Regions from separate parts of the Exiguobacterium sp. SH4S7 genome, predicted to be linked through region 4. Evidence: riboswitches for the same ligand, from Rfam matches in the RefSeq annotation. Region 4 holds a riboswitch; each other region holds the start of a gene.
What was found. Region 4 has a riboswitch for S-adenosylmethionine ahead of EVJ29_RS10035 (aminotransferase class I/II-fold pyridoxal phosphate-dependent enzyme). Riboswitches for the same ligand answer to the same signal wherever they lie in the genome.

Region 1: linked by a shared signal. The riboswitch ahead of EVJ29_RS12110 (Na+/H+ antiporter NhaC family protein) and the one ahead of EVJ29_RS10035 (aminotransferase class I/II-fold pyridoxal phosphate-dependent enzyme) in region 4 are both predicted to bind S-adenosylmethionine.
Region 2: linked by a shared signal. The riboswitch ahead of msrA (peptide-methionine (S)-S-oxide reductase MsrA) and the one ahead of EVJ29_RS10035 (aminotransferase class I/II-fold pyridoxal phosphate-dependent enzyme) in region 4 are both predicted to bind S-adenosylmethionine.
Region 3: linked by a shared signal. The riboswitch ahead of metK (methionine adenosyltransferase) and the one ahead of EVJ29_RS10035 (aminotransferase class I/II-fold pyridoxal phosphate-dependent enzyme) in region 4 are both predicted to bind S-adenosylmethionine.

The regions. Positions count from the first base shown of each region.
Region 1 covers NZ_SJUT01000006.1:166,135-173,707, forward strand. The annotation lists gene ald (alanine dehydrogenase) at 1-1,023, opposite strand, end outside; gene EVJ29_RS12090 (PucR family transcriptional regulator) at 1,155-2,378, opposite strand; gene EVJ29_RS12095 (divergent PAP2 family protein) at 2,483-2,908, opposite strand; gene trhO (oxygen-dependent tRNA uridine(34) hydroxylase TrhO) at 3,026-3,967, opposite strand; gene EVJ29_RS12105 (TVP38/TMEM64 family protein) at 4,191-4,823, shown strand; gene EVJ29_RS12110 (Na+/H+ antiporter NhaC family protein) at 4,860-6,143, opposite strand; SAM riboswitch class I at 6,215-6,310, opposite strand; gene EVJ29_RS12115 (GGDEF domain-containing protein) at 6,409-7,573, opposite strand, start outside.
Region 2 covers NZ_SJUT01000001.1:774,223-781,795, forward strand. The annotation lists gene EVJ29_RS03885 (four-helix bundle copper-binding protein) at 1-199, opposite strand, end outside; tRNA gene EVJ29_RS03890 (tRNA-Ala) at 315-387, opposite strand; gene EVJ29_RS03895 (GRP family sugar transporter) at 532-1,395, shown strand; gene msrA (peptide-methionine (S)-S-oxide reductase MsrA) at 1,425-1,943, opposite strand; SAM riboswitch class I at 2,005-2,104, opposite strand; gene EVJ29_RS15540 (hypothetical protein) at 2,149-2,388, opposite strand; gene EVJ29_RS03905 (amidase family protein) at 2,431-3,825, shown strand; gene rlmN (23S rRNA (adenine(2503)-C(2))-methyltransferase RlmN) at 3,895-4,956, shown strand; gene EVJ29_RS03915 (SMP-30/gluconolactonase/LRE family protein) at 5,120-6,001, shown strand; gene EVJ29_RS03920 (hypothetical protein) at 6,014-6,280, shown strand; gene EVJ29_RS03930 (GTP-binding protein) at 6,616-7,573, shown strand, end outside.
Region 3 covers NZ_SJUT01000001.1:399,455-407,027, reverse strand. The annotation lists gene EVJ29_RS02000 (GNAT family N-acetyltransferase) at 1-134, opposite strand, end outside; gene EVJ29_RS01995 (YtxH domain-containing protein) at 299-796, shown strand; gene metK (methionine adenosyltransferase) at 837-2,045, opposite strand; SAM riboswitch class I at 2,177-2,296, opposite strand; gene pckA (phosphoenolpyruvate carboxykinase (ATP)) at 2,615-4,186, shown strand; gene EVJ29_RS01980 (alpha/beta hydrolase family protein) at 4,220-4,978, opposite strand; gene ytkD (RNA deprotection pyrophosphohydrolase) at 4,959-5,432, opposite strand; gene EVJ29_RS01970 (glucose-6-phosphate isomerase) at 5,531-6,883, opposite strand; gene EVJ29_RS01965 (iron-containing alcohol dehydrogenase) at 6,990-7,573, opposite strand, start outside.
Region 4 covers NZ_SJUT01000004.1:199,927-207,499, forward strand. The annotation lists gene EVJ29_RS10030 (iron-containing alcohol dehydrogenase) at 1-586, opposite strand, end outside; gene EVJ29_RS10035 (aminotransferase class I/II-fold pyridoxal phosphate-dependent enzyme) at 583-1,758, opposite strand; SAM riboswitch class I at 1,835-1,935, opposite strand; gene EVJ29_RS10040 (AI-2E family transporter) at 2,113-3,213, shown strand; gene EVJ29_RS10045 (MDR family MFS transporter) at 3,472-4,716, shown strand; gene EVJ29_RS10050 (peptide MFS transporter) at 4,859-6,352, shown strand; gene EVJ29_RS10055 (glutamine synthetase family protein) at 6,405-7,573, opposite strand, start outside.

The sequences.
Region 1 (7,573 bases), on a different contig from region 4:
TTTGAGGAGCGCTGCATTTTCGCGAAGCGCCGGGAAGATTCCTTTTTGAGCGCACTCGACGATATAAGGCATCGTCGCGTTCGTCAAACCGAGCGTCGACGTGCGCGGGACCGCCCCTGGCATGTTGGCGACGGCATAGTGCTGCACACCGTAGCGTTCGTACGTCGGTGCGTCATGCGTCGTAATATGATCGATCGTCTCACAGATCCCACCTTGGTCGATGGCGACATCAACGATGACGGACCCCGGTGACATTTGTTGCACCATCTCTTTCGTGACGAGCTTAGGTGCTTTCGCGCCCGGGATGAGGACGGCACCGATGACGAGATCGCTTTCGGCGACTTGCTTCGCGATATTATAGCGGTTCGAGATGAGCGTGTTGATCGTGTTCCCGAACTGGTCGTCGATTTGGCGGAGACGAGCCGGGCTGATGTCCATGATTGTCACGTTGGCTCCGAGACCAATGGCGATGCGGGCCGCGTTCATCCCGACGACACCGCCCCCGATGACGGTGACGTTCGCACGAGGCACTCCAGGAAGACCTGACAAGAGGATCCCTTTGCCGCCATGCGGTTTTTCTAAAATTTGCGCCCCGATTTGAGCAGCCATCCGTCCTGCGACTTCGCTCATCGGTGTGAGCAGCGGAAGCGTGCGGTCGACTTCGACCGTCTCGTAGGCGATGGCGGTCATGCCTGAATCGACGAGCGCTTTCGTGAGTTCAGGTTCGGCCGCTAAATGTAAATACGTGAAGAGCGTAAGGTCTGAACGGAAATATTGATACTCTGACGGCTGTGGCTCTTTTACTTTCAAGGCGAGTTCAACGTCTCCCCAAACGTCCTGTGCTGAATCGACGATGCTTGCCCCAGCGTCGATGTACTCCATATTCGTGAAGCCGCTCCCGATGCCGGCTCCCGTCTCGACGAGCACCTCGTGTCCGAGTTCCGTCAAGACTGATGCACCCATCGGCGTCAACGCGACGCGGTTTTCGTTATTTTTAATCTCTTTCAGTACCCCGATTTTCATGTGTAATTCCCCTTTCTATCTGCTGACACAATTTGTTCACACCTCTAGTATAGACCCAAGTGAAATCGCTGTCTTTAGCATGGATTCTAAAAGCGACAACCCCCACTTTGTGATTTTTCACAAAGTGGGGGTCAGTCGTCTTGACGATATTGTCCGGCCTTGATCGCTAAATAAATAGCGGCCCGTTCCGGGAGCGAGACTTGGGTGATGCTCGTCAGTTCTTCGATCCGTCGAATCCGATACAAGACCGTGTTCGGATGGATATGGAGGTGGGCGGCGACTCGTTTGACGTTCCCGTCAAAATAGAAATACCATTCAAGCGTCGTCACGAGTTCGGTGCGGTGGACTTGGTCATACGCCTGCAACCGTTCGATCGTCGGGTGCGTCTCGAGGCGCAGGCCGATTCGTCTGGACAAATCGGGGACGAGTTGATAGATGCCAATTTGTTCGAACGCCCGGGCACTAGCGAGCTCGAACGGGAACTTCCGGCGTAGCGATGTGACCCGTCTTGCTTCCTCGGTCGCGGCATAGAGCGTATCGCTTTCGAAGAAACGCCCGCTAATCCCGAGGCGAGGTTCGGCGTCAGTGAACTTGTCTTGAAGCTGGGTCTCGAAGCGACCGGCCCACTGGAGGAGGGCGCCCTCTTCTTCAGACAGCTCGGACTTCATATAATGCCAGACGAGCAGTTGTTGGCCGTCGATAGCGTGGAGGACGACCTCGATCGCTTCTTGTGTCGCAAGCGCATAAAATAACCGCTCAGCGAATTGCGGAGTGATCGGCTGCAAGCAGTCGATGATCGTCAGGCGACTCGCGACGGCAATCGGGGCAAGTTCGTTCAAGCGTTCCCGATGTGCGGAAGCGAGGTATGGCGAAGCGAGCACTTCTAAAAAGAAACGCTCGAGTTCGGCATCGATGCGACGTTCGTGCATGGCGATCGTCATGAGCAGTTTCTTGGCAATACTTGCCCCTTCCTTCAAGACGGTGAGCTCCTGCTCGGAGAAAGGGGTCGTCCGGGCCAGGCTCCAAATGTAGCCGAGCACGTCTTCTTGCTGCTTGATGACGACGGCGGCGCGCTCGCCGAGACCGATGGCCATCCGGGCCGGGATGACGACAGGCTCGTCTCGGTCGATCAGCTCTTGCAGGATACCGCTTTCCCACAAATCTTCGATGACGGCTTCCGGGACGCGACGGCCGATGATGGTCGCGATCCTAGCCGGGTCGGTCGAGTCGGGATGCGTGCTATAGGCGAGTAGCTGATGGTGGCGATTTTCGATCGTGATCGGTGCGCGGATCGCTTGCCCGATCGCTTCGGCAAGCGTGTCGAGTGATTCATATGATTTCTGTAAAAAAGGCATGTCGATTCCTCCTCTCTATCACTATACCGTCTCTGTTGTGAAAGTTCACAAAAAGATGGACAGTTTTTGAGAGGGGACCGACATGCCTGGACATGTGTATCGTTTTACATTGGGAAAAATAGTCCGACGACGAGGCCAAGCAATGCGCCGACGATGACTTGGTACGGTGTATGGCCGACGAGTTCGTTCAAGATCGGCGTGTCGTGCTTGATCCCTTTAAAATAGTCGTTCAATAGACGGGCTTGGAAACCAACGGCTTGACGGACGCCGGTCGCGTCGTACATGACGATCGTCGCGAACGTGAGCGCGAGGGCGAACATGCTTGAGTCGAGGCCTTCAGCCCGGCCGATCGCGGTCGCGAGCGCGACGACGGTCGAGGTGTGGGAGCTTGGCATTCCGCCTGAGGCGAACATGATTTCAAGTTCAAAGTCACGTGTTCGAATGAGTTCGGTCACAAGTTTGGCCGCCTGGGCGATAAACCAGGCCAGTATTGCGGCGAGTAACGGTTCGTTAAAGAGCAATTCAGTCACTTCCTGTCTGACAATAGTATCTACACTATACCCGATTCCATGCCGCGCTAGACGTAAAGTTTCTGTCAAAAATAGCGTCGCGGGCATTTGCCCGCGACGCTATTCGGTCGATTTTTGTTACCCGACGACGCCTTCAGTCTCTTGAAGTTTTTCCGCGATGTTCTCGATGATAAAGCGGTTGCGTGGATGCTCCTGACACTCTTTCGAGCATGAACGCATCTGTTTCGGCTCACACTCTTCACAACAGAAGTGTTGGGCGTTACATACCGGGTTGGCACAATTAACGTAACGGACCGTCTTCGTTCCGCAGTGCATACATGCTGAAACGACTGACGGATTGACCGTGTTGACCGGGACGTTGATGCGCTCGTCAAAGACGTAAAGCTCGCCGTCCCAGTTTTCACCTTGCGTCGCTTCGTCCTTGCCGTACATGGCGACGCCGCCTTTTAAATGGAAGATGTTGTCGTGACCTTGGTCACGCATATATGCGGTAAATTTCTCGCAACGGACGCCTCCGGTACAGTACGTGAGAAGTGTTTTCCCTTCGTAGAGGTCTTTGTTCTCCTCGAGCCAGTCTGGCATGTAACGAGAAGCCTCTACGTCGATTTTGATCGCATTTTTGAAGTGACCAAGATCGTACTCGTAGTTGTTACGAACGTCGAGGATGACGACATCATCGCGATTCATCATCTCTTTCCATTCTTCCGGTTCGAGATACGCACCGTGTTGTTTAGGCACGTCGAACTCGCCATCAAAGCGCCACGTCACGAGCTCTTGTTTGTGACGGACAAAGATTTTCTTGAAAGCATGCTCTTCGACTTCATCGATTTTGAACTCGATGTCGCTGAAGTATGGATCGGCTTTCAAGTCGTTCATGTACTGTTCGGTTTGTTCCCAAGTGCCCGAGCACGTCCCGTTGATTCCTTCGGAAGAAATCAAGATACGTCCTTTGATCCCGAGGTCCTTACAATACTTGAGGTGTTGTTGTGTCAGTGTTTCTGGGTCCTCGATGTTGACGTACTTATAGTACAGTAAGACCCGCATTGGTTTTGTTTCCATGTTATTGCTCCCCTGTGTTCAGTTTTTTGCAGGAAAACGAACGTTGGGTTGTGTCGTTCGACGAATGAACTTGCCTGCAACCACAAGTCCATTATTATATGATAGATATCACAGTGAAATTTCGCAAATACTTTTTATTTTTTTTTGAGGAGGGCAGGGGGATGCGTCCTCTTGAACGAATTCGGGTAAAAGGTAGTAACGAAAGCCGAAGGTGGAAACTGAAATGCTCACATCACTCCAACAATATATATTGAACATCATCGAATGGCTCCAAGGACTGCCGGGAGGTCCTTGGGCTGGACTCGGGGCCCCGTTCCTGGAAGCGATTTTCCCGTTCCTCCCGCTCGTCTTGATCATCTCGGCGAACGCGGCCACGTATGGCTTCTGGCTCGGTGTGCTCTTATCGTGGATCGGCAGTTTGGCAGGGACGCTCCTCGTGTTCGCCGCCGTCCGATACGTGTTCCGCAAACCGATGACGCGTTGGCTCGAAAAACATAAACAGGGTGTCTATTGGCTCGATCGCATCAACCATATGAGTCCAATCTCGCTCGGATTCTTATATTCGTTGCCGTTCATCCCGGTCAGTTTGATCACGTACTTACTCGCCTTGATTCAAATGCCGCTCCGGACGTTCGTATTGGCGGCCGGATTCGGGAAACTGCTCGTCGTCGTCATCTTCTCGGTCATCGGTGATCAGTGGCAAGAGTTCATCCAAAGCCCGTTCCGCTTGTCGATGCTCGGCTTGCTCTTGCTCGTATTGTGGGCGATCAGCCGGGGTCTCGAAGAACTTCTCAAACGGCGCGCTTTCAAAAAACGGAACGAAGAGCTCAAACGTAAACGTGAAGCGAGAACATAAAAATCCTCGAAGGCGACCGCCTTCGAGGATTTTTGCTTAGTTGGTTTTTTTGAAACGTGGGAAGTTGAAGACGATCGCCAAGCCTCCGCAAATGAACAGGAGGAACGGATAGAACATATACGGGACGAGGGCGGGGGACGCCGTGTTCGTCAACTCGGCGGCGATGAGGAGCTGCGCCCCGTAAGGCAGAAGTCCTTGTACCCCGCACGAGAAGATGTCGAGTACGCTCGCTGACTTTTTCCGTTCGATGTCATACGTATCGGCGATATTCGCGGCAAGCGGGCCTGCTACGAGAATCGAGATCGTATTGTTCGCCGTCGCGACGTTCGTCGCACTGACGAGCCCGGCGATGCTCCATTCCGCACCAGCCCGGCGTTGAATCCGTGACGTGAGTGCGTCTCGTAAATAGGTGAGTCCACCGTTATGCGAGATGAGTCCGACGAGTCCGCCCATGAATAACGTCAAGAGCGAGATCTCGGCCATGCCCATCATGCCGTCGGCCATCGCCGTGACGTAAGACGTGACGGCCAAGCTTCCGTCAATCAGCCCGATGATGCCAGCGAGCGCGATGCCGCCGAGCAAAACGAGGATGACGTTCAGTCCGGTCAAGGCGAGGACGATGACGGCGAGATACGGAATCAACTTGTACCATTCGAACGCGGCCACTTCAATCGTCGACTCTCCGCTTGAGAGAACGGCTAACAGGACGGTCGTGATGATTGCGGCCGGGAGCACGATCCAAAAGTTGGTCCGGAACTTGTCGCGCATGTTCGTCCGTTGTGTCCGGACGGCGGCGATCGTCGTATCCGAGATGAACGACAAATTGTCTCCGAACATGGCCCCGCCGACAACGGCCGCGGCCGCGATCGCGATATTGACCCCGCTCTCTTGATGGATGCCGAGCGCGATCGGGGCGAGCGCGGCAATCGTACCGGTCGATGTGCCCATCGCCATCGAGATGAAAGCGGCGATGACGAACAGTCCGCTCAGTAAGAGTGACGGTGGCAGGAACGTCAAGGCCGCATTGACCGTCGCGTCAATCGCACCGATTGCACCGGCGACGCTCGAGAACGCACCGGCGAGCAGGAAGATGAATATCATGATCAAGATGCCTGGATTACCGGCACCTTGGGCGATGCGCTCAACGGTCTGAGTGACGCTTCCTTTCGTCATCATCGCAGCGACAATTAAAGCGATCAACGCCGCGATCAGCACCGGGAACTTGTAAAAGTCGCCATAATAAATACCCGCCCCGATGAAGAAGACGAGGAAGACGAGCAAGGGCAAGAGTGCCCATTTGTTAGCTGTTGGTTGTTCCAATCGATTCACCTCATTTCATAGAGTAGAAAAAAAGAGCCTTCCGAAAAAGGCTCTCTCTGTAAGAGACACCCTTTTCATCTTTCGAGCAGAACGCTCGCTGGATTTGGCACAGGTTACCCGCTGCCGAGACATCTAAGGGCCAGTCCCTCCGTCTCTCTTGATAAAAAGTCGTCATGATGTAGTTGTTAGACACGTTTCCTAACGTACCTGTTTCAAATCGGGTTGTCAACAGAAATCCCCCTGCGCCAGTGGACGCGGGGGGAAGTCATGTCGTCAAAAAGTTGTAATGGGCGACGCGGTTACGACCGGCGTACTTGCCGCCGACGTAAAGGGCCCGGTCAGCGTTACGAATCGTATCATCAAGCCGTTTGTCGCCGAACGCTTGAATCGTATCGACACCGATCGAGGCGGTCACGGGAATATCGACCCCATCGACACGGAACGGCTTATCTTCAATCTTCTGCCGAATCCGTTCGGCGATATCGACGGCTTGGTCGACGTCGCAATGATTGAGCAGCAAGATGAACTCCTCGCCCCCGTAACGGGCCGCAAAGTCATCGGTCCGGAGCATTTGCCGGATTCGCCGCCCGAACTCTTGGAGCACGCTGTCTCCGACTTGGTGACCGTGCGTGTCATTGATTTTTTTAAAGAAGTCGATGTCGAGCATCGCGACCGAGATCGGGTACATCGAGCCGTCCGAGATTTGTTGAATCCCATACTCGTAGAACGCGCGCGCATTGGCGAGCAGCGTCAAGCTATCGGTGCGGCTTTCCGTGTATAGGCGGTCGCGTTCGTGGCATCGGCTGATCGTTCGGTTGAACGATTTCAACAGTTTTACCATCTCGTTTTGAATGATGGGCGGATAGCCATAGACGTGTTCACCGATCATGACGATACGTGTGCGAATCCCGTCAATCTCTTCTGACTGGACCGAGATGAAGCTGTGGTAATCGTCATGAAACGCATCTGACAACGCTGCGTCCCATTCGAAGCGCATCTCATAATCGACAGACTTGGCGTGTGGATGGCGCGCTTCCATCAAGTCGAAGACGAGCGGACGGTCGATCGGCTGTCGCGTCAACAAATCGAAATAGAGCGTTCGGTCGAACAGGACGAACTCGACAAACCCTTTATCATATTGGTTGAGGCGCTCACATTGACTCAAGAACACTTCAATCGCCTGGGCCTCGCTTTGAGACAGGGAGACGGCCTCTTTCGCTTCATCGTACTGTTCGATCAATGACTTGAACGCGTCTTGGCGCCCTTTTTGAATCATCAACCGCTTAATAAAGAACGTGAGGGCGGCCGCGATGCTGCTGACGACGAGCAAGTTCGTCTCACGGAAGAACGACGCGGCGAAGATGAAGACCAAACTGACGATGTATGTGTAAAACGCGATGCTCAAAAAATCACGGACCGGGATATCGACG
Region 2 (7,573 bases), on a different contig from region 4:
TCGGTCTTGTGAACGCAGAGTCGGTTTCGAGCGCGTTCAAGGTGAGTGTGGCGACTTCGGCACATTCTTTCGTCAACCGGATACATTCCGAGACCATCAGCAGGTCTTCTTCTTGTAAACATTTCGAGAAGCAATGGTTGCTCGCCCGGATACAATCGATCACGGCCAAAATCGTCTCTTCGACAGAGGCTCGGTTCATTGGAAGTCCCCCTTAAGATAAATGATGTCTTACAATCATTACCCGGTTCGTGTCGACTTAAACCGAGGCGGGGACACAAAAAAGCCGGCCCACATCAGTGGACCGACTTAAGGAATGGAGCATAGCGGGCTCGAACCGCTGACCTCCACGCTGCCAGCGTGGCGCTCTCCCAGCTGAGCTAATGCCCCGTTGGAAATTATTATATCATTCTAATAAATGATTTGGCAACAAGAAAAACGAAAGAAGTTTGAAAATCATTTTTTTGAAGTTTAATGAGCGCTAGAGCCGGGAAAAATAGACAGAATGTTATATTAAGAAAGCAGGTGCAACGTATGGAGATGATTTTGCTAGCGCTACTGCCCGCACTCATGTGGGGGAGTATCCCGCTTATCGTATCTATTGTCGGCGGCAAGCCGATTCAACAATTGATCGGCACGACGATCGGCGCGATGGTGATGGCGGTTGTCATCGCGCTCGTCTTCAAACCAGAGTTCACGACGCTCGCGATCGTGACTGGTTTCATTTCGGGTGTGTTCTGGGCGCTCGGACAGTACCTTCAGTTCCAGTCGTTCCAAATTTTAAGCGTCTCGAAAGCGATGCCGATCAGTACAGGGATGCAGCTTGTCGGGACATCACTGTTCGGAGTCATCGTTCTCGGGGACTGGAAGACATCGACCGAGCTATGGCTCGGCTTCTCGGCCCTCGTTTTGATCATCATCGGGGCCGTCATGACGTCATATCAACAAAATAAAGAATCGGACAGCAGTAGTGCTTTGAAAAAAGGGCTACTCGTGCTCCTCGTTTCGAGCATCGGTTACGTGACGTACGCCGTCCTGACCAACTACTTTGAAGTGGACGGCATCACCGCCATCCTACCGCAGTCACTCGGGATGTTCATCGCCGCGCTCTTGTTCAGTCTTCGTGAAAAAGATGTGAAAAAAATTGATCCGAAGACGTTCAAGAACATCTTCGCCGGGCTTGCCTGGGGCATCGGGAATTTCGGGTTGTTCGTCTCGAGCGGAGAAGTCGGCATCGCCACGTCGTTCGCCTTGTCACAATTGAACGTCGTCGTCGCAACGCTCGGTGGCATTTACTTGTTAAAAGAAGAAAAGACGACGAAAGAACGTGTCTTCGTGTTTATGGGGATCGGTCTGATCGTGGTCGCTGGATTCATGCTCGGGCTTGCCAAGAGCTAAAAAAACGACGGGCATGAGGCCCGTCGTTGTCAGCTTGTCCACGTCTGGTCGATGAACTCGTCACGGCCAGATTGTTTCCGGTCCGCTTTATAGTGGGCCGGATTTTTTTTATGATAATCTTGATGATAGTCTTCGGCCGGGTAAAAGACGTCAGCCGGTAAGATTTTCGTCACGATCGGTTGTTTGAACTTTCCGCTCGCGGCGAGCGCGTCGCGACTCTGTTCTGCCGCCACGCGTTGCTCTTCCGTATGATAGAAGATGGCGGGCGCGTATTGTTGCCCGCGGTCTTGGAACTGGCCGCCGTCGTCGGTCGGATCAGTCTGAATCCAATACAATTCGAGCAGGCGCTCATATGAGAATTGAGAAGGATCGAACGTGATCTCGACGACCTCGTAGTGACCACTCGTGCCTGTCTTGACGTCTTTATACGTCGGATTGTTAACGTGTCCGCCTGTATAACCGGATACGATTCCTTCGATTCCTGGCTGTTCCTCGAACGGTGTCACCATGCACCAAAAACAACCACCTGCGAATGTAGCTTTTTCCAAAATAAAATCCCCCTCATGTTCATTCCAAAAAAACGCCCATGTCATCGACATGAGCGTTTTGTCATATCGTCCAAGGCGATGCCTTGCTGGAAGTAGCACCTTGCCGAAGCAGGTTGCTGTGAAGTCGTAGAGCCAGGTCTCTCGTTCACTCAAGATATCGATATGTAGTTGGTGACAGCATCATATCATCTGTCTCGTTTAAACGTCAACGATTTGGTGTGCGCCGAAGTTGAAATAGCGTGGCACCAACAATCAAGATAATGAGGGCGATGGACGCAGGGAATGCCCACGGCAAATCATCCCCAAACAATTGTAGAAAGAACAGGGCGAACACGGACAGTAAAACAAGGATGTAAGAGCGGGACATGGCTACCTCCAATAACGTTTCTTCTAGTGTATCAAGTTGCACATCCAATGGCGATAAAAAGAAGGGGATTCGATGCATTAAGCGAATACCGAATAACATTGCCTATAAGGAGGGAATTGGATGCAAGACTTATTTGAACTAGACATCGAGACCGCACAGCGCGGATATAAAGAAGGGACGTTCACGGCCCGGGACGTGACGGCCTACTATTTGACACGGATCGCTAGCTTGAACGATAAACTGAAAGCGGTCATCCAAGTGAACCCGGACGCGTTGTTTGAGGCGGAGGCGGCTGACCGTGCCTACCGACGCGGAGACCGGCTGCCACTCCTCGGTATTCCCGTTTTACTCAAGGACAACATCGAGACGGCGGGACTCATGAGGACGACTGCCGGCGCCGTAGCGCTCGAGCATCACTTTGCCGGTCGTGACGCTGAACTCGTCCGTCGCCTCCGTGAGCACGGGGCGGTCATTCTCGGCAAAGCCAATTTATCGGAATGGGCCAATTTTTTGACGGAGGACATGCCGAACGGATGGAGCGGGGTCGGTGGCCAGACGCTCAATCCGTATGGTGACAATCTCGACGTCGGCGGTTCGAGTTCTGGTTCGGCGTCAGCGGTCGCTGCGAACTTGACGATGCTCGCTGTCGGCAGCGAGACGAGCGGGTCGATCATCCACCCGAGCGTCCATAACGGCATCGTCGGCATCAAACCGACGGTCGGGCTCATCAGCCGGAGTGGGATCATCCCGATTTCGCGGTCGCAAGATACGGCCGGTCCGATGGCGCGGACGCTCCGCGACGCGGTGCTCGCACTAGAAGCGATGTGCGGGGAAGACGACTCGGACCCGGCGACGACACATCTACCGGCCGGTCCACCGTACCGGACGTGTCTCGACGAACGTCAAGCCGTCGGCATGCGCGTCGGTTTCGTGAAGGCGGAACTGTCGGATGAAGAACAGACGCTCTATCAAGCGGCGCTGGCGTTACTCAAAGCGAGCGGGGTCGAGCTCGTCGAAGTCGACCTGCCGTCAAACGACGGACTTGACCAAGGCGACGTCCTCTACCATGAGTTCAAGCTCGGGATCGAGGCGTATTTGGCGACGACAGCGCTCCCGTATGAAACGCTCAAGGACTTGATGGACTGGAACAAGCTTCACCCGGAAACGATCCCGCACGGACAAGTTACGTTCGAGAAAGCGAATCAGTTATCAGGGCGTTTGACCGAGTCGAGCTACCTCGAGCGACGCTTAGCCGACGTCCGGCACGCGAAAACGGACGGCCTCGATCGTTTATTGATGGAACAAACGCTTCACGCCCTGGCGTTGCCACACGACTTGAATTACGATATGGCGGCGAAGGCAGGGCACCCGACGGTCACGATCCCATACAAGCTCAAACAGAGCGGGGCACCTTTCGGGCTGTCATTCACGGGTACGAGCTATGCGGAACGAGACCTCATCCGTATCGCCTACGCGTTCGAACGCCACGTGACGCGTCCGATCCCGCCTATGTAAGAACGTTGCACCTGTCGCTCACGTCCGCTACAATGGTACGTATGCGGATTGAAGAAAGGACAGATTACAATGAAATCATCTATATATGGGCTGACATTTGATCAGCTGTCGGACGCTTGCGTATCTTGGGGATACAGTGCCTACCACGCCAGACAAATATGGGACTCGCTTTACATCGACCGTGTCAGACGGCTCGACGAGATCGCGGTTCGTCCCGAAGTTCGCGAACAGCTTGAGGCGAACTATGCGCTGACGACACAAGAACTGTTCGTCAAACAAGAAGCGGGTGACGGCACGGTCAAATTCTTACTTAAACTGCACGACGGGCATTATATCGAAACGGTGCTCATGCGCCATAAGTATGGACGTTCCGTCTGTGTGACGACACAAGTCGGGTGCAACATCGGCTGTAGTTTCTGTGCGAGCGGCCTCTTGAAAAAAACACGCGACTTGACGGCGGGTGAGGTCGTCGAACAGATCATGACCGTTCAACACTATTTAGACGAGGTCGGTGAAGATGACCGCGTCAGCCACATCGTCGTCATGGGAATCGGGGAGCCATTCGATAACTTTGATAACTTGGTCGACTTCCTCCGTGTCGTCAAAGACGAGCGCGGTCTCGCGATCGCTCCTCGTAAAATCAACGTCTCGACGAGTGGGCTCGCCGACAAGATCTACAAGTTCGCCGACCTTGACCTGCGCATCAACTTGGCCCTCTCGCTGCACGCGCCGAACGATGCGCTGCGGACGAGAATCATGAAGATCAACCGGGCGTTCCCGCTCGATAAACTGATGCCGGCGATCCGCTACTACGTCGAGAAGACGAATAAACGGATCACGTTCGAGTACATCTTGCTCTCGAAAGTGAACGATTTGCCGGAACATGCCGAAGAACTCGCGGCGTTGATCGATGACATCAAAGACAAGTCTTACGTCAACTTGATCCCATACAACCCGGTCAACGAGCACATCCAGTACGAACGGAGTACGACCGAGGACATCATGGCGTTTTACGACGTTTTGAAAAAACGGGGCATCAATACGGGCGTGCGTCTCGAGCACGGGACCGATATCGATGCGGCGTGCGGCCAATTACGCAGTAAACAAATGAACGTCGAAGGCGCCAAATAAACGAACGCTCCGAATCGAAACCGATTCGGAGCGTTTTTATCGTGCCCGGGCGTATAATGCGTCAGATGAGAAATATCTTTAAACATTTTTGTGAATGATGAATAGTCCTTACCCCCTCAGGGAATAGTCTTTTGATATCAAAGCAGAGAGTGGAGGCAATTCAATGGAGACAGTAAACGCTACGTTATGGATTCGAGTCAGAAACACGCTCGGGGAAGGGCCTTGCTGGGACGCTGAACTGAAGCGGTTCTACTGGGTCGATATCGAAGGGCACGCGCTCTGGTGGTACGATGAGAAAGAAGATGAATTATCTTCGTTTGATATGGGACAGCAGGTCGGGTTTGTCGTCCCTAAAGTGACCGACGGCGTGATCGTCGGATTGAAGGATGGTATCTATGAGTGGGATGAAACGTCGAAACAACTCGATAAACTCGTCGAACTTGATGACCCGGAAGGTGTCCTTCGCTTCAACGATGGGAAAGCCGACCCGTACGGTCGTGTCTTCGCCGGGACGCTCCACTTAAAAGACGAGTCTGAGCAGGCGACGTTGTTCCGCTTGAACCGCGACGGCACGACCGAGGTCATGTTGAGCGGATTGACGTTATCGAACGGGTTGACGTGGTCACCTGACCATACGTCGTTTTACCATATCGATACGCCGACCGAGACGGTTCGCAAGTTCCCGTTCGATTTGAAAACGGGCACGCTCGGGGAAGGTGAGGTCGTCATTGATTTCAAGAATGAGGACGGGTTCCCGGACGGCATGACGTCGGATGAAGACGGCTTTTTATGGATTGCCCACTTTGCAGGCGGGCGCGTCACGCGGTGGAATCCGGAGACGGGTGAAAAAGTGCTTGAAGTCATCGTCCCGGCGCCGAACGTCACGTCGTGTAGTTTTATCGGGGATGACTTAAAACAATTGGCGATCACGACGGCACGGGAAGGCATGGACGACGAGGCGCTCGCCGCTCATCCGGATGCGGGTTCGGTCTTCAAGATCGATACGGACGTGAAAGGGATGCCACTTTATCGGTTTGGACGTTAAGGAGGGACGGCTATGGTGAAGCGATTGCTCGTGCGAGCGGGAATCGGATTGGCACTAGCGGCGGTGGCTCGGGTCGGGATTCAAAAGTTATTGGACGACCGGGCCCGGAAAGAAGACCATACGTATCTTGAACCAAAGTGGGACGAGACGCCGAGTGTGGATGCCGATAAGGATGATGACGAGGTCGGATTGACGCAACTCGATTCGATTTACCGGGCCGAGTGGCAGGCGAACACGTATCCTCGCTCCGAGGCGGAACGGAAAGCGTTAGAAGAATAACTGGTACGAAGAACATATCCAGAGCTTTTTCTTCGGCCGTCGGGGCCTCAGAAAAAGACAAATGGCCGCTAGATGGCGACCGTTTGCGTTGCTCGTTCGATGGCGCCCCGACTCCTGCAGGAAAGCAAACCAACGGAGACCCAGCAGCGACGTGAGTCGCGATGCGGCTCCGGGATTGCCTGCGGAAAGCGTGGGCGCTGGAAGGACGAGCGATAACAATCATGTTAGTCAACAAGAAAACACGCTCCTTTTGAGCGTGTTTTTTTGTTGACAACGGACGTGATCCCGTTCATTATCTAAAAAGTAATGATTACGATTTAAAGGTGGTATACATCATGAAACGAATTCCGATCACAGTCTTGTCCGGATATTTAGGAAGTGGCAAGACGACGTTGCTCAATCATATGTTGAACAATCGGGATGGTAAAAAATATGCCGTCATCGTCAACGATATGAGCGAGCTGAACATCGATGAGCGATTGATTGACGGGGCAGGTTTTTCACGGACGGACGAGAAGTTGGTGGAGCTGTCTAACGGCTGCATCTGCTGCACGTTGCGAGAAGATTTACTCGAGGCGGTCAGCGAGATTGCGAACGACCGACAGCTCGACGGCATCATCATCGAGTCGTCAGGTATCTCGGAACCGATCCCGGTCGCGCAGACGTTTACATATGCGGATGACGCCTTGGGTATCGACTTGACGAGCCGTGTGTATGTTGACGCGATGGTGACGGTCGTCGACGCATATCGATTTTTAAAAGACTTCAACTCGGGCGAATCGCTGCATGAACGGAAACAGGCTGTCGACACGGGTGACGTCCGGGAAGTCGTCGATTTGCTCGTCGATCAAGTCGAGTTTGCCGACATCATCGTCCTCAACAAGGCGGACCGGGTCACGGAACCGGAACTGCACGAGATCGAAAGTCTGTTGCGCGCGTTAAACCCGGCGGCGCGACTTTTGACAAGTACGTACGGGAACGTATTGTTGTCCGACCTGTTAGACGTGAACTTGTTCGACTTCGACCAGGCGATGCATGCCGCCGGATGGATCCAAGAGCTCGAGACAGACGACCATACCCCTGAAACCGAAGAGTACGGCATCAGTTCGTTCGTCTATCGCCGCCGCCGTCCGTTCCACCCGGAGCGTTTACATGCGTGGATCGAACAGTTCCCGGAAGAAGTCGTCCGGGCGAAAGGTTTTTTATGGATCGCCTCACGGAACGACATCGCTTGCCTGTTCTCCCAAGCGGGGTACGCGTCGACGCTCGAACATGCCGGCCGTTGGCTCGCGA
Region 3 (7,573 bases), on a different contig from region 4:
GCCCGGACGATCTCTTCTTGTTGATAGGCGCGCTCCATCACCTTAGACCGAACGTCATCTGTCACACTGATGGTCGCAAGTGCGATATCTCGAATCGTGGCGGCATCTTCTGGTACGGCTTCCCGCATCTTCATAACAGCTTCCCCCTTTTGGCCAATCTAGTACTATCATTCCCCATCACGTAAAAAATATCCTGCCCTTCTATTACTTTTTCGTGTCGAAATCAAGCAGAACGTTATTTTCTATTTTAACTAGGGTATATGAGTACCAATGCCAACTTACAAAGGAGTGTTTAGACATGGAACCAACATTACAAGACGATCCGCACGCAGCTAACGCTAACAACCCGAATCGCCAATTCGACCAAACCAACTCGGGTGGTCCTAGAATCAACGTCGTGACCGGAATGCTTCTCGGTGCGCTCGTCGGCGGTCTGATCGCCCTACTTAGCTCGTCGAACCGTGAGACGACGAAACAGTCACTCACGAATGCGAAGTCGTCTGTCGGCGGTCTCGTCGACACGATCAAAGAAGATCCGGCCGGTAAAGCGTCTCAAGTCATCGAGCAAGTGAAATCGGCTTCAGGTATGATTCAAGAAGTGTCGACCGATGTGCAAAACGTCTATGAAAAAGTTGTCGGTGAAGTCGACACGGTCAAACAAGACGTGAACAAAGTCGTCGAGACGGCCCAGGAAGCAAAATCAGATTTGCAAGATATTGGCGAGAAAGTCGTCGAGGCGAAAGATACGGCACTTGGCAACGAGAACGCAACAAACGAAAATAAACCACAAGCATAATAAAAAACGACCTTTCTCGCGAAAGGTCGTTTTTTATTGCTTATGCGAAACGTTTTGCGCCTTCTTCAAGCACTGCCGCTTTGTCCGTCTGCTCCCATGGGAGTTCAACGTCTGTGCGACCAAAGTGTCCGTAAGCTGCTGTCTGTCTGTAGATCGGGCGACGAAGGTCGAGCATCTTGATGATGCCGGCCGGACGAAGGTCGAAGTTCTCACGAATGAGTTCAACGAGTTCAGTCTCGCTCAATTTACCAGTGCCGAACGTGTCCACCGCGATTGAAACCGGGTGTGCGACACCGATCGCGTATGCAAGTTGAACTTCCGCTTTGTCAGCAAGTCCAGCTGCCACGAGGTTTTTCGCCACGTAGCGGGCCGCGTATGCTGCCGAACGGTCAACTTTGGTAGGATCTTTACCTGAGAACGCACCACCGCCGTGGCGAGCGTATCCACCGTATGTGTCGACGATGATTTTACGTCCTGTGAGACCTGCATCACCTTGTGGTCCACCGATGACGAAACGGCCAGTCGGGTTGATGAAGTATTTTGTCTCGGCGTCGATGAGTTCAGCCGGGATGACTGCTTCGATCACGTGTTCTTTAAGGTCCGCTTGGATCTGCTCGAGCGTGATGTCTTCTGCGTGTTGCGTCGAGATGACGATCGTATCGATACGGACCGGGTTGTTGTCTTGGTCGTATTCGACAGTTACTTGCGTCTTACCGTCTGGACGAAGGTAAGTGAGCGTTCCGTTTTTGCGGACTTCTGCCAAGCGACGTGACAATTTGTGAGCGAGTGAGATCGGGAGCGGCATGAGTTCAGGTGTCTCGTTCGTTGCATAACCGAACATGAGGCCTTGGTCACCGGCACCGATCGCATCGATTTCTTCGTCAGTCATTTGACCTTCACGAGCTTCGAGCGCTTGGTCGACACCGAGTGCGATGTCTGCCGACTGCTCGTCGATTGCTGTGAGTACAGCACAAGTCTCAGCGTCAAAACCATATTTGGCGCGCGTGTAGCCGATCTCACGAACAGTTTCACGTACAACTTTCGGGATATCCACGTAAGTCGATGTCGTGATTTCACCAGCTACGAGCACGAGACCTGTCGTGACAGACGTCTCAGCCGCAACGCGGGCGTTTGGATCTTCAGCCAAAATTGCATCCAAAATCGCATCTGAGATTTGGTCACAAATTTTATCCGGATGTCCTTCAGTGACGGACTCCGAAGTGAAAAGTCGACGGTTCAAGTTTGACATTTCGAAAAACCTCCTATTAATAAGGGTGATGTGTGGACGGTACTCGTTCCCCTTACGCGTTGCTTTGGGACGGTAATGAAAAAAACCTTTCGCCACGTTCAATGGGAAAGGTTGAATCGTTCTTCCTTACCCTCTTATCGTTCGAAGCTGTCGCTTCGCTTCAGGATAGCACCTTTTCCGAAAAAGACTACAGGATCGGACGGTTGCTGGGCTTCGTAGGGCCTTGTTCCCTCCACCGCTCAGAATAAGAGTATCCGTTACGAACACCATCATATAAATGCCATACCGTTCTGTCAAGCGTATCCGCTTAATTTGTAAATTTCTTCGTAATCACGGAAATCATTTATGTTTGTGAAATATCAAACATTTTTTTGACGGTTTCCGTTTTTTCACTCCCCGCTTATACAGAATATGTTAGAATGTCTTTGTAAGAAAGCGCTTACTTTAAAGGGTAAAGAAATGCTTGTTTTTGATTAGTGTGTCACATATAATAAAAAGTGTCATACTAATTAATCGCGGAAGTATGCGGATTTCATCCACATCTATTTAGGGGAAAGGTGGGATTCAGGATGGCGACTACGCTCCTGAAAATCGAAGAATTAATTAAGGGTGCCGATGTATTACGGAACTTAACGGTTCCAGAACTGGTGGAAGAAGCCATTCGTAACGGTGAAGGCGTACTGACGAAAGACGGGGCTTTATCGGTCAGTACAGGGAAATTCACAGGGCGGTCACCGAAAGACAAATTCGTCGTCCAAGATGAAGTCAGCAACTCGTTAGTGGACTGGGGTCCGGTCAATCAGCCGATCGCAGAAGACAAGTTCACCGCTCTTCTCGACAAAGTCCTCACTCATCTCGAGACGAAACAGAAGCTGTATTATCTCGAAGCTTCGGCTGGAGCAGATGAGCACTACACGCTACCGGTACGCGCCATCACCGAGTATGCGTGGCACAGCTTGTTCGCGAAGCAGTTGTTCTTGCGAGAGTGGCCGACGAGAGCTGCGTTTGACCCATTCACGGTCATTTATGCACCGAGCTACAAGGCCGACCCAACAGTTGACGGGACGAACTCAGAAACGTTTATCCTCGTCTCGTTCGCCAAACGTACCATTCTGATCGGGGGAACAGAATACGGCGGCGAAATTAAAAAATCGATTTTCTCGGTCATGAACTTCCTATTACCTGAACAGCACGTCTTGTCGATGCATTGCTCGGCCAACGTCTCGGACGCCGGGGAGACGGCGCTCTTCTTCGGACTATCGGGCACGGGCAAGACGACGCTCTCGGCCGATACGGAACGTCATCTCATCGGTGACGATGAGCACGGTTGGTCGCCAGACGGCATCTTCAATATCGAAGGCGGTTGCTACGCCAAGACGATCAACTTGTCACGTGAGAACGAGCCGCAAATTTATGACGCTATCCGTTTCGGATCGTTGATCGAAAACGTCGTCTTGAACGAAGACCGCTCAGCCGACTACAAAAACATCTCGCTCACCGAGAATACGCGAGCAGCTTATCCGATTCAATACATCGATAACGCGATGCTCCCTTCACGGGCCGGTCACCCGAACACGATCGTCTTCTTGACGGCCGATGCTTACGGGGTGCTCCCGCCGATCAGCAAGTTGACGAAAGAGCAGGCGATGTATCACTTCCTATCCGGCTACACGTCAAAACTAGCCGGCACGGAGCGCGGCGTGACTGAGCCACAAGCAACGTTCTCGACTTGCTTCGGCTCACCGTTCTTGCCGCTCGCCCCGGAACGGTACGCCGACATGCTCGGTAAGTTGATCGAGCAGCATAACGTCGACGTCTACCTCGTCAACACGGGTTGGACCGGCGGGGCTTACGGTGAAGGGTCACGTATGAAGCTCAGCTACACACGGGCCATGGTGAACGCCGCAATCAACGGTCAATTGCGTGACGTCGACACTGTGAAGCACGACATCTTCAACGTCGACATCCCGGTCCATATCGATGGCGTCCCACAAGACGTGCTCAACCCACGTGACACTTGGAAAGATACGGCTCATTACGATGTCGAAGCGCGAGCGCTCGCCTTGAAGTTCCAACAAAACTTTAAACGATTCACGAAAGCGAGTGAGAAAGTCATCGCGGCCGGCCCAATCGTCTTTTAACTCAAAATGACTAGTACCCCGCTCGGGTACTAGTCATTTTTTTCTTGCAATCGCCAACATCCAATCCATCGCTCGGTCCGTCGTCTTCCATTTTTCCCAGAACGGGAGCTGATGGGCGAACGGCAAGATCCAAAGCTCTGCTTGCGAACCAATCTTGTCGGCGAGGGCGGTCGCATGACGAAGCCGGACTTGCTCGTCGTCCGTCCCATGAATGAGTAGCGTCGGCGCCTGCCAGTCTTTGAAGAGCGGAGACCGTTCGACATACGCCTCATGGACCGCCTCCGGGTCTCCCCCGGTCATCCGGCGCAACATCTTCCGCATCGAACGCTGTTCTTCATACGTCCACTCCAAATTCGTCACACCCGCCCACGACGTGACCGACGTGACGGGACGTTTTGATGCGAGCGACAACGCCATCATGCCTCCCCGGGAAAAGCCGAGGGCGTGGATCGTCTGGTGCGTCCGGCTAACGCGGTCATACAGAGACACGACGTCCTCTAAGTCGGCGCCTCCGAAATCCTCTTTCCCGGTCCCCCCGTGGTTTCCGCGATAGACCGGCGCCACGACATGGAACCCTTTCGCCGCGAATTGCATCAGCCGAGGCAACCGGACGTCACCGATCCTTCCGGTGCCGCCTCGTAAATAAAACAGCACCTGGCCGTTCGGGCGTTTTGGCGTGATCGTATAGGCGACGACTTCTTCCCCGTCACTCGTCTCGTACCAACCTCGATGAACGGGGTATCCCGGATAAGGAGGCAGGACGTCGACTCGATCAAACCAACTTTTTGTCATGGAGTACTTTCATCGTCTCGGGCAACACTTTATCTTTCATCATGAAACTGTAGCGGCCGTTACGGAGCAGGTTCGTCGGTAACGTGTCCAACAAGACGGCCCCATCGGTCTCATCGACGGCCGGATGATCCTCGAACCGCTCGATCTCCGCAAAATAAATATTTTTGATGACGGTGTCGCCACGCCCGAGCACCCGGTACTGCCCTAAATAATGGAGCGTCTTGACGACGCCTCCCGTCTCCTCGTACACTTCCCGAATCGCCGCGTCATCCTCGTGTTCTCCGGGTTCGACTTTCCCTCCCGGAAATTCGAGTCCGCGCTGCTTATGCTTCGTGAGCACCCATTTGTCCGCATAGCGGGCGACGACCCAGACGTGAAGCGGCGTATCCGAAAATGGATAGTGCTCGAAGCTCAACTCGACTTTATTGTGATAGTAGTCCGTGAATGTCAACATAGTCCATCCCTTTCTTTCCCGTGTCTACTCTCACTTTACCTTGTCTCACCCTAGTTTCAAACAAAAAAATAGGCCCGCCGAGGCGGACCTACAACAAATCATTGGTTTAAGCGCTTTTCAAGCTCAGCTTTTTGTTCTTCGTAACCTGGTTTTCCAAGCAAAGCGAACATGTTCGCTTTATATGCTTCAACACCTGGCTGGTTGAACGGGTTGACTCCGAGAATGTAGCCGCTCATCGCGCACGCCTTCTCGAAGAAGTAGAACAAGTAGCCGAGATGATATGGCGTCATCTCTGGCAATTCGACGACGAGGTTCGGCACGTTTCCGTCCGTGTGGGCGAGGAGCGTTCCTTCCGTCGCCTTGTCGTTGACGAATTGGATCGTCTCACCGGCAAGGAAGTTCAAGCCGTCGAGGTCTTGTGCGTCTTCAGGGACGTTCAACGCGTGACGGACGTTCGTGACACGGATGACCGTCTCGAACAAGTCGCGGCGACCTTCTTGGATGTATTGTCCCATCGAGTGGAGGTCAGTCGAGAAGTCAACTGCCGCCGGGAAGATCCCTTTGTTGTCTTTGCCTTCCGACTCGCCGTAAAGCTGTTTCCACCACTCTGATACATAGTGAAGTGCCGGCTCGTAGTTGACGAGAAGTTCGATCGATTTACCTTTCGCATACATGGCGTTACGGACGACCGCGTACTGATACGCCTCGTTCTCTGAAAGTTCAGGTGAACTGTAGGCATTTTCCGCGTCACGCGCACCTTCCATGAGGGCATCGATATCGATGCCTGCCGCCGCGATTGGAAGCAAACCGACTGGTGTGAGGACAGAGAACCGTCCACCGACATCGTCCGGAATGACGAACGTCTCGTAACCTTCTGCATCAGCGAGCGTCTTCAAAGCGCCACGGGCACGGTCTGTCGTCGCATAAATGCGCTCGCGTGCGCCGTCTTGGCCGTACTTCTCTTCCATGAACTGCTTGAGGACACGGAAAGCAATTGCCGGCTCTGTCGTCGTTCCCGATTTCGAGATGACGTTGACTGAGACTTCTTTGCCTTCAAGTACTTGAAGCAACTCCGTCATGTACGTTGACGAGATGTTGTGGCCCGCGAAGAAGACTTGCGGGGCGTTACGCTCCTCTTTTGACAACACGTTGAAGAATGAATGTTGCAGCATCTCGATGGCTGCACGAGCGCCGAGATACGACCCACCGATTCCGACGACGACGAGGACGTCCGAGTTGTCACGGATTCGTTCAGCGGCCGCCTTGATGCGTGCGAACTCATCCGTATCAAAATTCGTTGGAAGGTCGACCCAGCCTAGAAAATCGCTGCCGGCACCGCTCCGGTCGTGGATGACCGAATGGAGTGCTTTCACCGTTTCTTGCATTTGATCGACTTCGTGTTCCCCGACGAAAGACAGGGCGTTAGAATAATCGAAACGTACTGTTGACATGGCATTTCCTCCTTTAAATCGCTCATCTAAGAGCCATACATGACCCATCATAAACGGAAACGACGGATTCGTTCAATCATTATTGCAAAATAGGCATCAAATCGCCTTATTTGCTCAATTCAAGAATCGCAGCCACGTCTTCGCGTTCGAGTGTACGGAAACGTCCGAACGCTCCACGCTTCATCGCTGAATCAAGGATCGCCTCAAACGTCGACTCGTCGATCTCATAGTCGCGGAGTGAACTTGGCGCACCAAGTTGGTCGAAGAAAGCACGGACCGCTGTGATCGTGCGTTTCGCTGTCTCGAGGTCAGTCGCACCCGGTTCGACGTTGAACACTTCTGTCCCGAGTCGTGCGAACCGTGCCGCGTTGTCTTCTTCAAGGACGTGCTCCATCCAGCGTGGGAAGAGGATGGCGAGACCGCCGGCGTGCGGGATGTCATGGACAGCCGAAACGGCGTGCTCGATGTTGTGCGACGCCCAGTCACCAGAAGCGCCCATCTGCAAGACCCCGTTCAAGGCGATCGTGCCTGCGAACAAGATGATGGCACGCAAGTCGACGTTCTCTAAGTCGTCGACGAGCTTCGGTGCCGACTCGACGACCGCTTTCAAGACGCCTTCAGTCATCCGCTCTTGGACCGGAGCGTGGTTCGGGTGGAAGTACTGCTCGAAACAATGGCTCATCATGTCGA
Region 4 (7,573 bases):
CGAGTTCGACGAGCCGGCCGCATTGCTCGGCCAAGGCGAGACCGGTATTGACGCCGGCATCAGGCGAACTGTCGCCGCTCAAATAGCGGGCCTCGTAAAACTTGGCGACCGTGTCGATGACGCCGGCCCGGAAGTAGTCGTACGGCGAGTCGGTCACGACCCTTGCGTCGACGATGACCCGCTCGATGACGACGCGAAACACGTCGTAGCGGTCATAGGTGCCGTGCTCGTCATAGATGACGCTGAGCGGTGTGAAGGCGGCACAGTTCGAGGCGAGCGTCGGGATGACGATCAGCGGGACACCTTGCCGGTAAGCGACGAGTTTCGCCGTGTCGACGAGCTTGCCCCCACCGACGGCAAGGAGGACGTCCGCATCCTTCAAACGGAGCCGTTCGACCTCGGCGTCCGTGCATTCGCCACGGAACAGCGATGTCGGATAGGCAGTGATCGCTGGCAGGACACGCTTGACGACGTCAAAACCGTTCTGCCCGCGCAGCACGTGAGCACGACGGCCAGCGATCAATTCATCGAGCCGCTCGAGCCCGTCATCCGCATGGTCGTACTCGAGCACGGCTTGGCGGATCATGCCCGGACCTCTTCATACGTCGCGAACAGTTTCTCGATCCGCTCGACGGCCTCGTCGATCTTCGGCTCGGCGGAGACGAGCCCGAACCGGACGTACCGCTCGCCTTCTGAGCCGAAGAAATAGCCCGGCGTCACGGCGACCCCTGCCTCGTGGAGCAGCTTATGCGAGAACGATTTTGCGTCCCCGTCCGGCACTTTCGCCCAGACGAAGAACGAGCCACTCGGGGCCGTGATGTCCCATCCGGCCTGACGTAACCCGTCGACGAGCCGGTCGCGGCGGGCCTCATACAACCGTGACAAGTCGTCCCGGAGCGAACGTGGCGACTCGAGCGCGGCGATGGCCGCCTCTTGGATGGCCGAGAACACACTCACATGGACGTGGTCTTGATACGTGTTGATCGCCTCGATGATGTCGCGGTTGCCGACGGCGAAAGCGACCCGCCAGCCGGACATGTTGAACGCCTTCGACATCGTATACACCTCGATGCCGATGTCTTTCGCACCCGGCGTCTGCAGGAAGCTCGGCGGGACGTGCCCGTCGAAACCGATGCTGCCGTACGCGAAGTCGTGGACGACCATGAGGTCATGCTTATTCGCGAACCGGACCGTGTCGTCAAAGAACGCGGGCGACGCGACGGCGCCGGTCGGATTGCTCGGGTAGTTCAAATACATGAGTCGCGCTCCCTGCGGATCGAGCGTCTCGTAATCAGGAAGATAGCCGTTCTCTTCCCGGAGGACGAGGTCGTGGACGACCGCACCGGCGAGACGCGCCCCCGAGATGTAGTCCGGGTAGCCCGGGTTCGGGAGCAACATGCCGTCACCTGGCTCGAGCACACATTGCGGGAGCGTGATGAGTCCCGACTTGCTGCCGATCAAGATGGCCACTTCGGTCTCGGCATCGAGCGCGACGCCGTATTCGGTCTGGTAGAACGTCGCGACCGCTTGCTTCAGGCGCGTCTGTCCCCGGAACGGTCCGTATTGGTGTGTCGCCGGGTCGAGCAGGGCCGTCTGCAACGCCTCACAGATCGGGGCCGGTGTCGGCAAGTCGGGCGTTCCTTGGCCAAGCCGGATGACCTCGCGGCCTGAACGCTCGAGTGCGGCGACTTCAGCGGCGAGTCCGACGAAATGCTGGGGTGGTAACGTTTTAAGTAACTTCGAGCGTCTGTCTGTCATGAATAGTCCTCCTATGCAAAAACACCCCTTTCCGAGGAAAGGGGTGTCGAGATACGGACGTATTCAAACAACCACCTTTCCATCTCTCAAGGTCACCTTGCTGGAATTAGCACAGTATTGAAACAATCTGTTGCTGAAGCTTCATCGGGCCAGTCCCTCCGCTTCTCTTGATAGAAAGTGTTTTTATATGCAATTGATAATTTCTGTAATATGTCATTTAGTAAACCAAACGTTACCAACCTTGTCAATCCTTATTTCAAAAATTCCTTACCGCTATTGAATCCCGGTAAAAAAACGTTCATAGTAAAAGGTGAACGTTATTCTGCAAAATTTACAGCATGAGGGGATAGACCATTGGAACTAAACCGTCAATTGATATGGAAGTTAAGCGTGATCGGGCTGATTCTGCTCGTCCTATGGAAAGTCATCAGCGAGCCGGACACGATCTCTCGGGTCATGCAGTATGCGTTTCAGCTGTTGACGCCGATCATCATGGGGATCGCCATCGCGCTGCTCCTCAACACCGTCCTATCCTATATAGAAGAGCGGTTCCACTTGAAGCGCTACCAAGGCTTGTTGATCGTCTACGTCACGTTCATCGGGATCCTTGTCGTGTCAGCGGTGACGCTGTTCCCTCGCATCTATTCGAGCGTCGCGTCTCTCATCGAGGAGCTCCCGTTTTATATTCGCCAAATCGATGGCTTTCTCGGGCAGCTGAAAACGTATGTCGAGGAGTATAATGCGACGATCGCCCAAGCGATCGATTTTAACCGGTTCGAGGAACGGTATTCCGGATGGGTCGAGACGGCCGTCGTGTCTTCGGTCGGTTACGTGTCGAGCTTCACGATGACGTTGATCAACTTGTTGATCGGGATCGTCATCTCGATCTACTTGTTGAAAGACAAGGAAGTGTTCGCCCGGATGTTCAAGCGTCTACTGTACGCGATGTTCCCGGTCGCCTCGGCGAAGACGACGATCGACATCTTCCAAGAGATGGACTATATCTTTAAACGCTACATCATCGGAAAGTCGCTCGACTGTCTCATCATCGGCGTGATGGCCGTCATCGGGCTCTTGATCATCGGCGCGCCGTACGCGCTCTTGCTCGGTGTCATCATCGGGGTGCTGAACTTCATCCCATACGTCGGGCCGCTCTTAGGGATGATCCCGGCGTTCATCATCACCTACTTCTACGACCCGTTCACGGCCCTGCTCGTCTTGTTGTTCATCTTCTTGCTGCAACAGTTCGACGGACTTTGGCTCGGCCCGAAAATTCTCGGCGACAGCGTCGGGATCACCCCGTTCTGGGTCATCACATCGATCATCATCGGGGGGAGCCTGTTCGGCCTCGTCGGGATGTTCATCAGCGTACCCGTGACCGCGATGATTCAAGTCGTCTTGTCCCGGTTGATCGATTATCGGCTCACCCGCAAGAATTTAAATGAACTGTTATGACGCAAGTCAAAATATGTTGACACATTTCAAGAATCTGTCATACAGTTGAAACGAAGAGTAAACTTTCAGAAAGGAGGACCCGCCATGTCAGTCATGACGCAGCCACATCGTATCCAATTTCATACTGACAGGTCGGGGTCTTCCGTTTCATGAACTGAAGTCACCCGCCTGTCTTCCGAGGCGTGCATAAGCAAGTAGGGACGAGTATGCCTCCGTGCATCCTTCGTCCCTTTTATTTTGTAGAAGCAGGTGAAACGCATGATTCAATCACTCAAACGGCTCGACCGTAACATTTGGATTCGCTTCCTCGGCGAGACGATCACCGGTGTCATGATGTTCATGATCGCCCCGTTCCTCGTCCTCTATTACAGCGACAAGCTCGACAGCTACGTCCAAGTCGGCGTCATCTTAGCGACCGGACCGATCATGGCGCTCATCGGCTCGGTCGTCGGCGGACGTCTCGCCGACTTATACGGTCGAAAACCGGTCATGATGACCGCCATCCTCGGTGATGCGGTCGCGCTCATCGGTTTCGCTTTCGCGGAAACGTTTTGGCCGCTGCTCCTTTTGAACGCCATGCTCGGTTTGACGAACTCGCTGTTCCACCCGGCAGCGAGCGCGATGGTCGCCGACGTGACCGAGCCGGAACAGATGAACGAGGCGTTCGGTCTCTTACGGATGGGGCATAATATCGGGGCGGCGTTCGGTCCCCTGCTCGGCAGTGCCGTCTTGTTCATCGACCGACAGTACATCTTCTTCACGGCAGCGTTCGTCTTCGCCTTGTACGCGCTCGTTCTCGGACGTTTCATCCGCGAGTCGCTCCCAGAGACGACCGAAGCGGAGACACCGTCGAACCGTGACGTCTTACGCGTCTTTTACAACGACAAAGTCTTTCTCGTCTTCATCTTCGCCGGCGTCTTCATCTCGATGGGCTTCTCGCTGATCGAGAGCATGTTGCCGCTGTTCTTGAAAGAGTCGATGCCGTCGTTCACCGACCGCGAGAACCCGTTCGCCTATCTGCTCGCCTTGAACGGCATCATGGTCGTCTTGTTCCAATTCCCGATCGCCTCAAAACTCGGGCGCAAACCGTTCGGCAACGTCATGCTGGTCGGGGCGACGATTTTCGGGATCGGGATGATGTTGATTGCGGTCGTGCCGCGGCTCCTCTATACGCTCGGTACCCCGTACCTCGTCCTCGTCGGTATCCTGCTCGCCGTATACGCGTTCTATACGCTCGGCGAGATGATCATGTCGCCCGTCCAACAGACGTTCATCGCCATGATCGCCCCCGAGAACATGCGCGGTGCCTATAACGGGGCCGCCAGCATCCAATGGTTGATCGGCGGCGTGACCGCACCGCTCATGGCCAGCCTGTTCCTCGACCAACGCGCCGGGCACATCGCCCTCATCCTTGTCGGGGCGGCAAGTTGTTTGTCGGGTCTCATCTATTGGCGTCTCGGGAGATATGTTAGCGCTGAAGAAGCCAGGCAAAAGACCGCTTAATTGTTCAATCCACCTAAAACAACTTGGTTTAGGTGGATTTTTGTTTCGTTTCAAATCTGTTAAAATTTGAACTTCACTTTCATTTTTCCTTTACAAACATAATGATTCTTCTTATGATAATACGGTCAAGGAGGGATCTTTCATGGAAAGGATCGATAAACAGAAAATTGTGGACAGTGTGCCACAAAAAGGATTTTTCGGACAGCCGAAAGGCTTGTTCACGTTGTTCTTCACTGAATTTTGGGAGCGTTTCTCGTACTACGGCATGCGGGCCATCCTCGTCTTCTACATGTATTACGAGGTATCGGAAGGCGGTCTCGGTCTCGACCAGAACGTCGCCCTGTCGATCATGTCCGTGTACGGCGCGCTCGTCTACATGTCAGGAGTCATCGGGGGATGGCTCGCCGACCGCGTCTTCGGGACGTCCCGGGCCGTATTTTTTGGTGGTGTGTTCATCATGCTCGGTCATATCGTCTTGTCGATCCCGGGCAGCCTCACGTTCTTGTTCATCTCGATGGGTCTCATCGTCATCGGGACCGGACTGTTGAAGCCGAACGTGTCGAGTATCGTCGGTGACCTGTATCACGAGACGGACCGTCGCCGTGACGCCGGGTTCAGTATCTTCTACATGGGGATCAACCTCGGGGCCTTCATCTCGCCGTTGATCGTCGGCGGCGTCCAAAAGAGCTACGGCTTCCATTGGGGCTTCGCTCTCGCCGCGGTCGGGATGTTCATCGGTCTCGTCGTCTTCGTCCTCACGAAAAAAGGCAACCTCGGCCTCGCCGGGTCTTACGTGCCGAACCCGTTGACGGCGTCTGAAAAGAAGAATGCGATCAAGTACACGACATTGGCCGTCATCCTCATCGGAGGATTACTGGCCATCCTGATCCCACAAGGCTTGTTCACGATCAACACGTTCATCGGTCTCGTCGGTGTGTTCGGGATCTTCATCCCGACGATCTACTTCATCGTCATGTACCGGAGCCCGAAAACGACAGAAGTCGAGCGGTCACGCATCATCGCCTACATCCCGCTCTTCATCGCCTCGGTCATGTTCTGGGCGATTCAAGAACAGGGCGCGACGATTTTGGCAAGCTATGCCGATAAGCGGACCGATCTTGAATTTTTAGGGTTCACGCTGTCGCCGGCCTGGTTCCAATCACTGAATCCGTTGTTCATCATCCTGCTCGCCCCTGTGTTCGCCTGGTTATGGGTGCGGCTCGGTGATCGTGAGCCGAGCATCCCGACGAAGTTCGCTTTCGGGATCTTGTTCGCCGGTTTGAGCTTCCTCGTGATCTTGCTGCCGGCCTACTTCGGTGGACCGGACACGCTCGTCAATCCGCTCTGGCTCGTCCTCAGTTACTTCATCATCGTCCTCGGTGAGCTCAGTCTGTCTCCGGTCGGTCTGTCGGCGACGACGAAACTCGCCCCGGCCGCCTTCTCGGCCCAAACGATGTCGCTTTGGTTCTTGTCGAACGCGGCGGCACAAGGGATCAACGCCCAGCTCGTCCGGTTCTACTCGCCAGAGAACGAGATGCTCTACTTCGGGATCATCGGCGGAGTAGCGATCGTGCTCAGCATGATCTTGTTCGCGCTGGCCCCGGTCATTAAAAAGTATATGCGCGGTATCCATTAAGTCAAAAAAACGCCATTCCTCGCGCGAGGAATGGCGTTTTTTATTTATCGGATTACTTACGGACTTGGATGAGCGACAAGTAACGATCGATCATGTCGTGGTTGAAGTAGTCGTGGAAACGGTCTTGCTTCAATGCTTGGATCGACTCATGGAACGTCGCCGGGAGCGACGAGATGCCTTGGCTCTCGATCTGTTTCGCCGAGTACTCGAACAAGTCGTCCTCGTTCGGTGCCGACGGCTCGATCTTATGCTCGATCCCTTCAAGACCGGCGTAGATGAGCGCCGCAAGTGCCAAGTACGGGTTCGCGCTCGGGTCTGGGTTACGGACCTCGACGCGTGTCGCGCTGCCGCGTGAAGCCGGGATGCGGATCATCGAGCTACGGTTCGACGGGCTCCAACAAATGTTGACCGGTGCCTCGAACCCTGGGACGAGGCGCTCGTATGATTCTGGGAGCGGGTTCGTGAAGATGGCCGTCGCCCGGGCATGCTTCAAGATCCCTTCGATGAAGTGGCGGGCCGTGTGCGAGAGACCGTAGTCAGACTCCGGCTCTTCAAAGGCGTTATCGACCGGGTTGCCGTCTTTGTCGTTGTTCCAGACCGAGATGTTCAAGTGCATCCCTGAACCGTTGACGTCACGGAGCGGTTTTGGCAAGAACGATACTTTAGCCCCTTTTTCCTGTGCCGCGAGCTGGACGACTTCCTTGAAGAACTGGATGTTGTCCGCCGTGTGCAAGGCGGTGTCGTACTTGATGCCGATCTCGTGTTGGGCCGGTGCGACCTCGTGGTGGACCGCTTCGATGTTGAATCCGACCTCGCTCAAGCGGTTGGCGATATGTTGACGTACTTCGTAGCCTTTATCTTCTGAACGTGTCGAGAAGTAACCGGCCTCGTCATAAAACTCGCCGTTTTCGTCAAAGATGAAGAATTCTGGTTCGGCCCCTACGAAGATGGAGTAACCGTCACGGGCAGCGCGCTCTAACGCGTCTTTCAACACGTTGCGCGGGTCGAACTCGTAACGTTCGCCGTCTGGTGTACAGACGTCACAGAAGAAAGCGAGGATGCTCTCGTCACCGTCTTGTTCGTAGCGTGGTCGATCTAAATCCGGTCTCAAGAATAGGTCTGAGTTTTTGATAGAAGAAAAACCGGCGATTGACGAGCCGTCGAACATCGTCTTCCCTTCAAAAACTTCCGGCAACAACTTTGCAGAAAGAGTCAACAGCT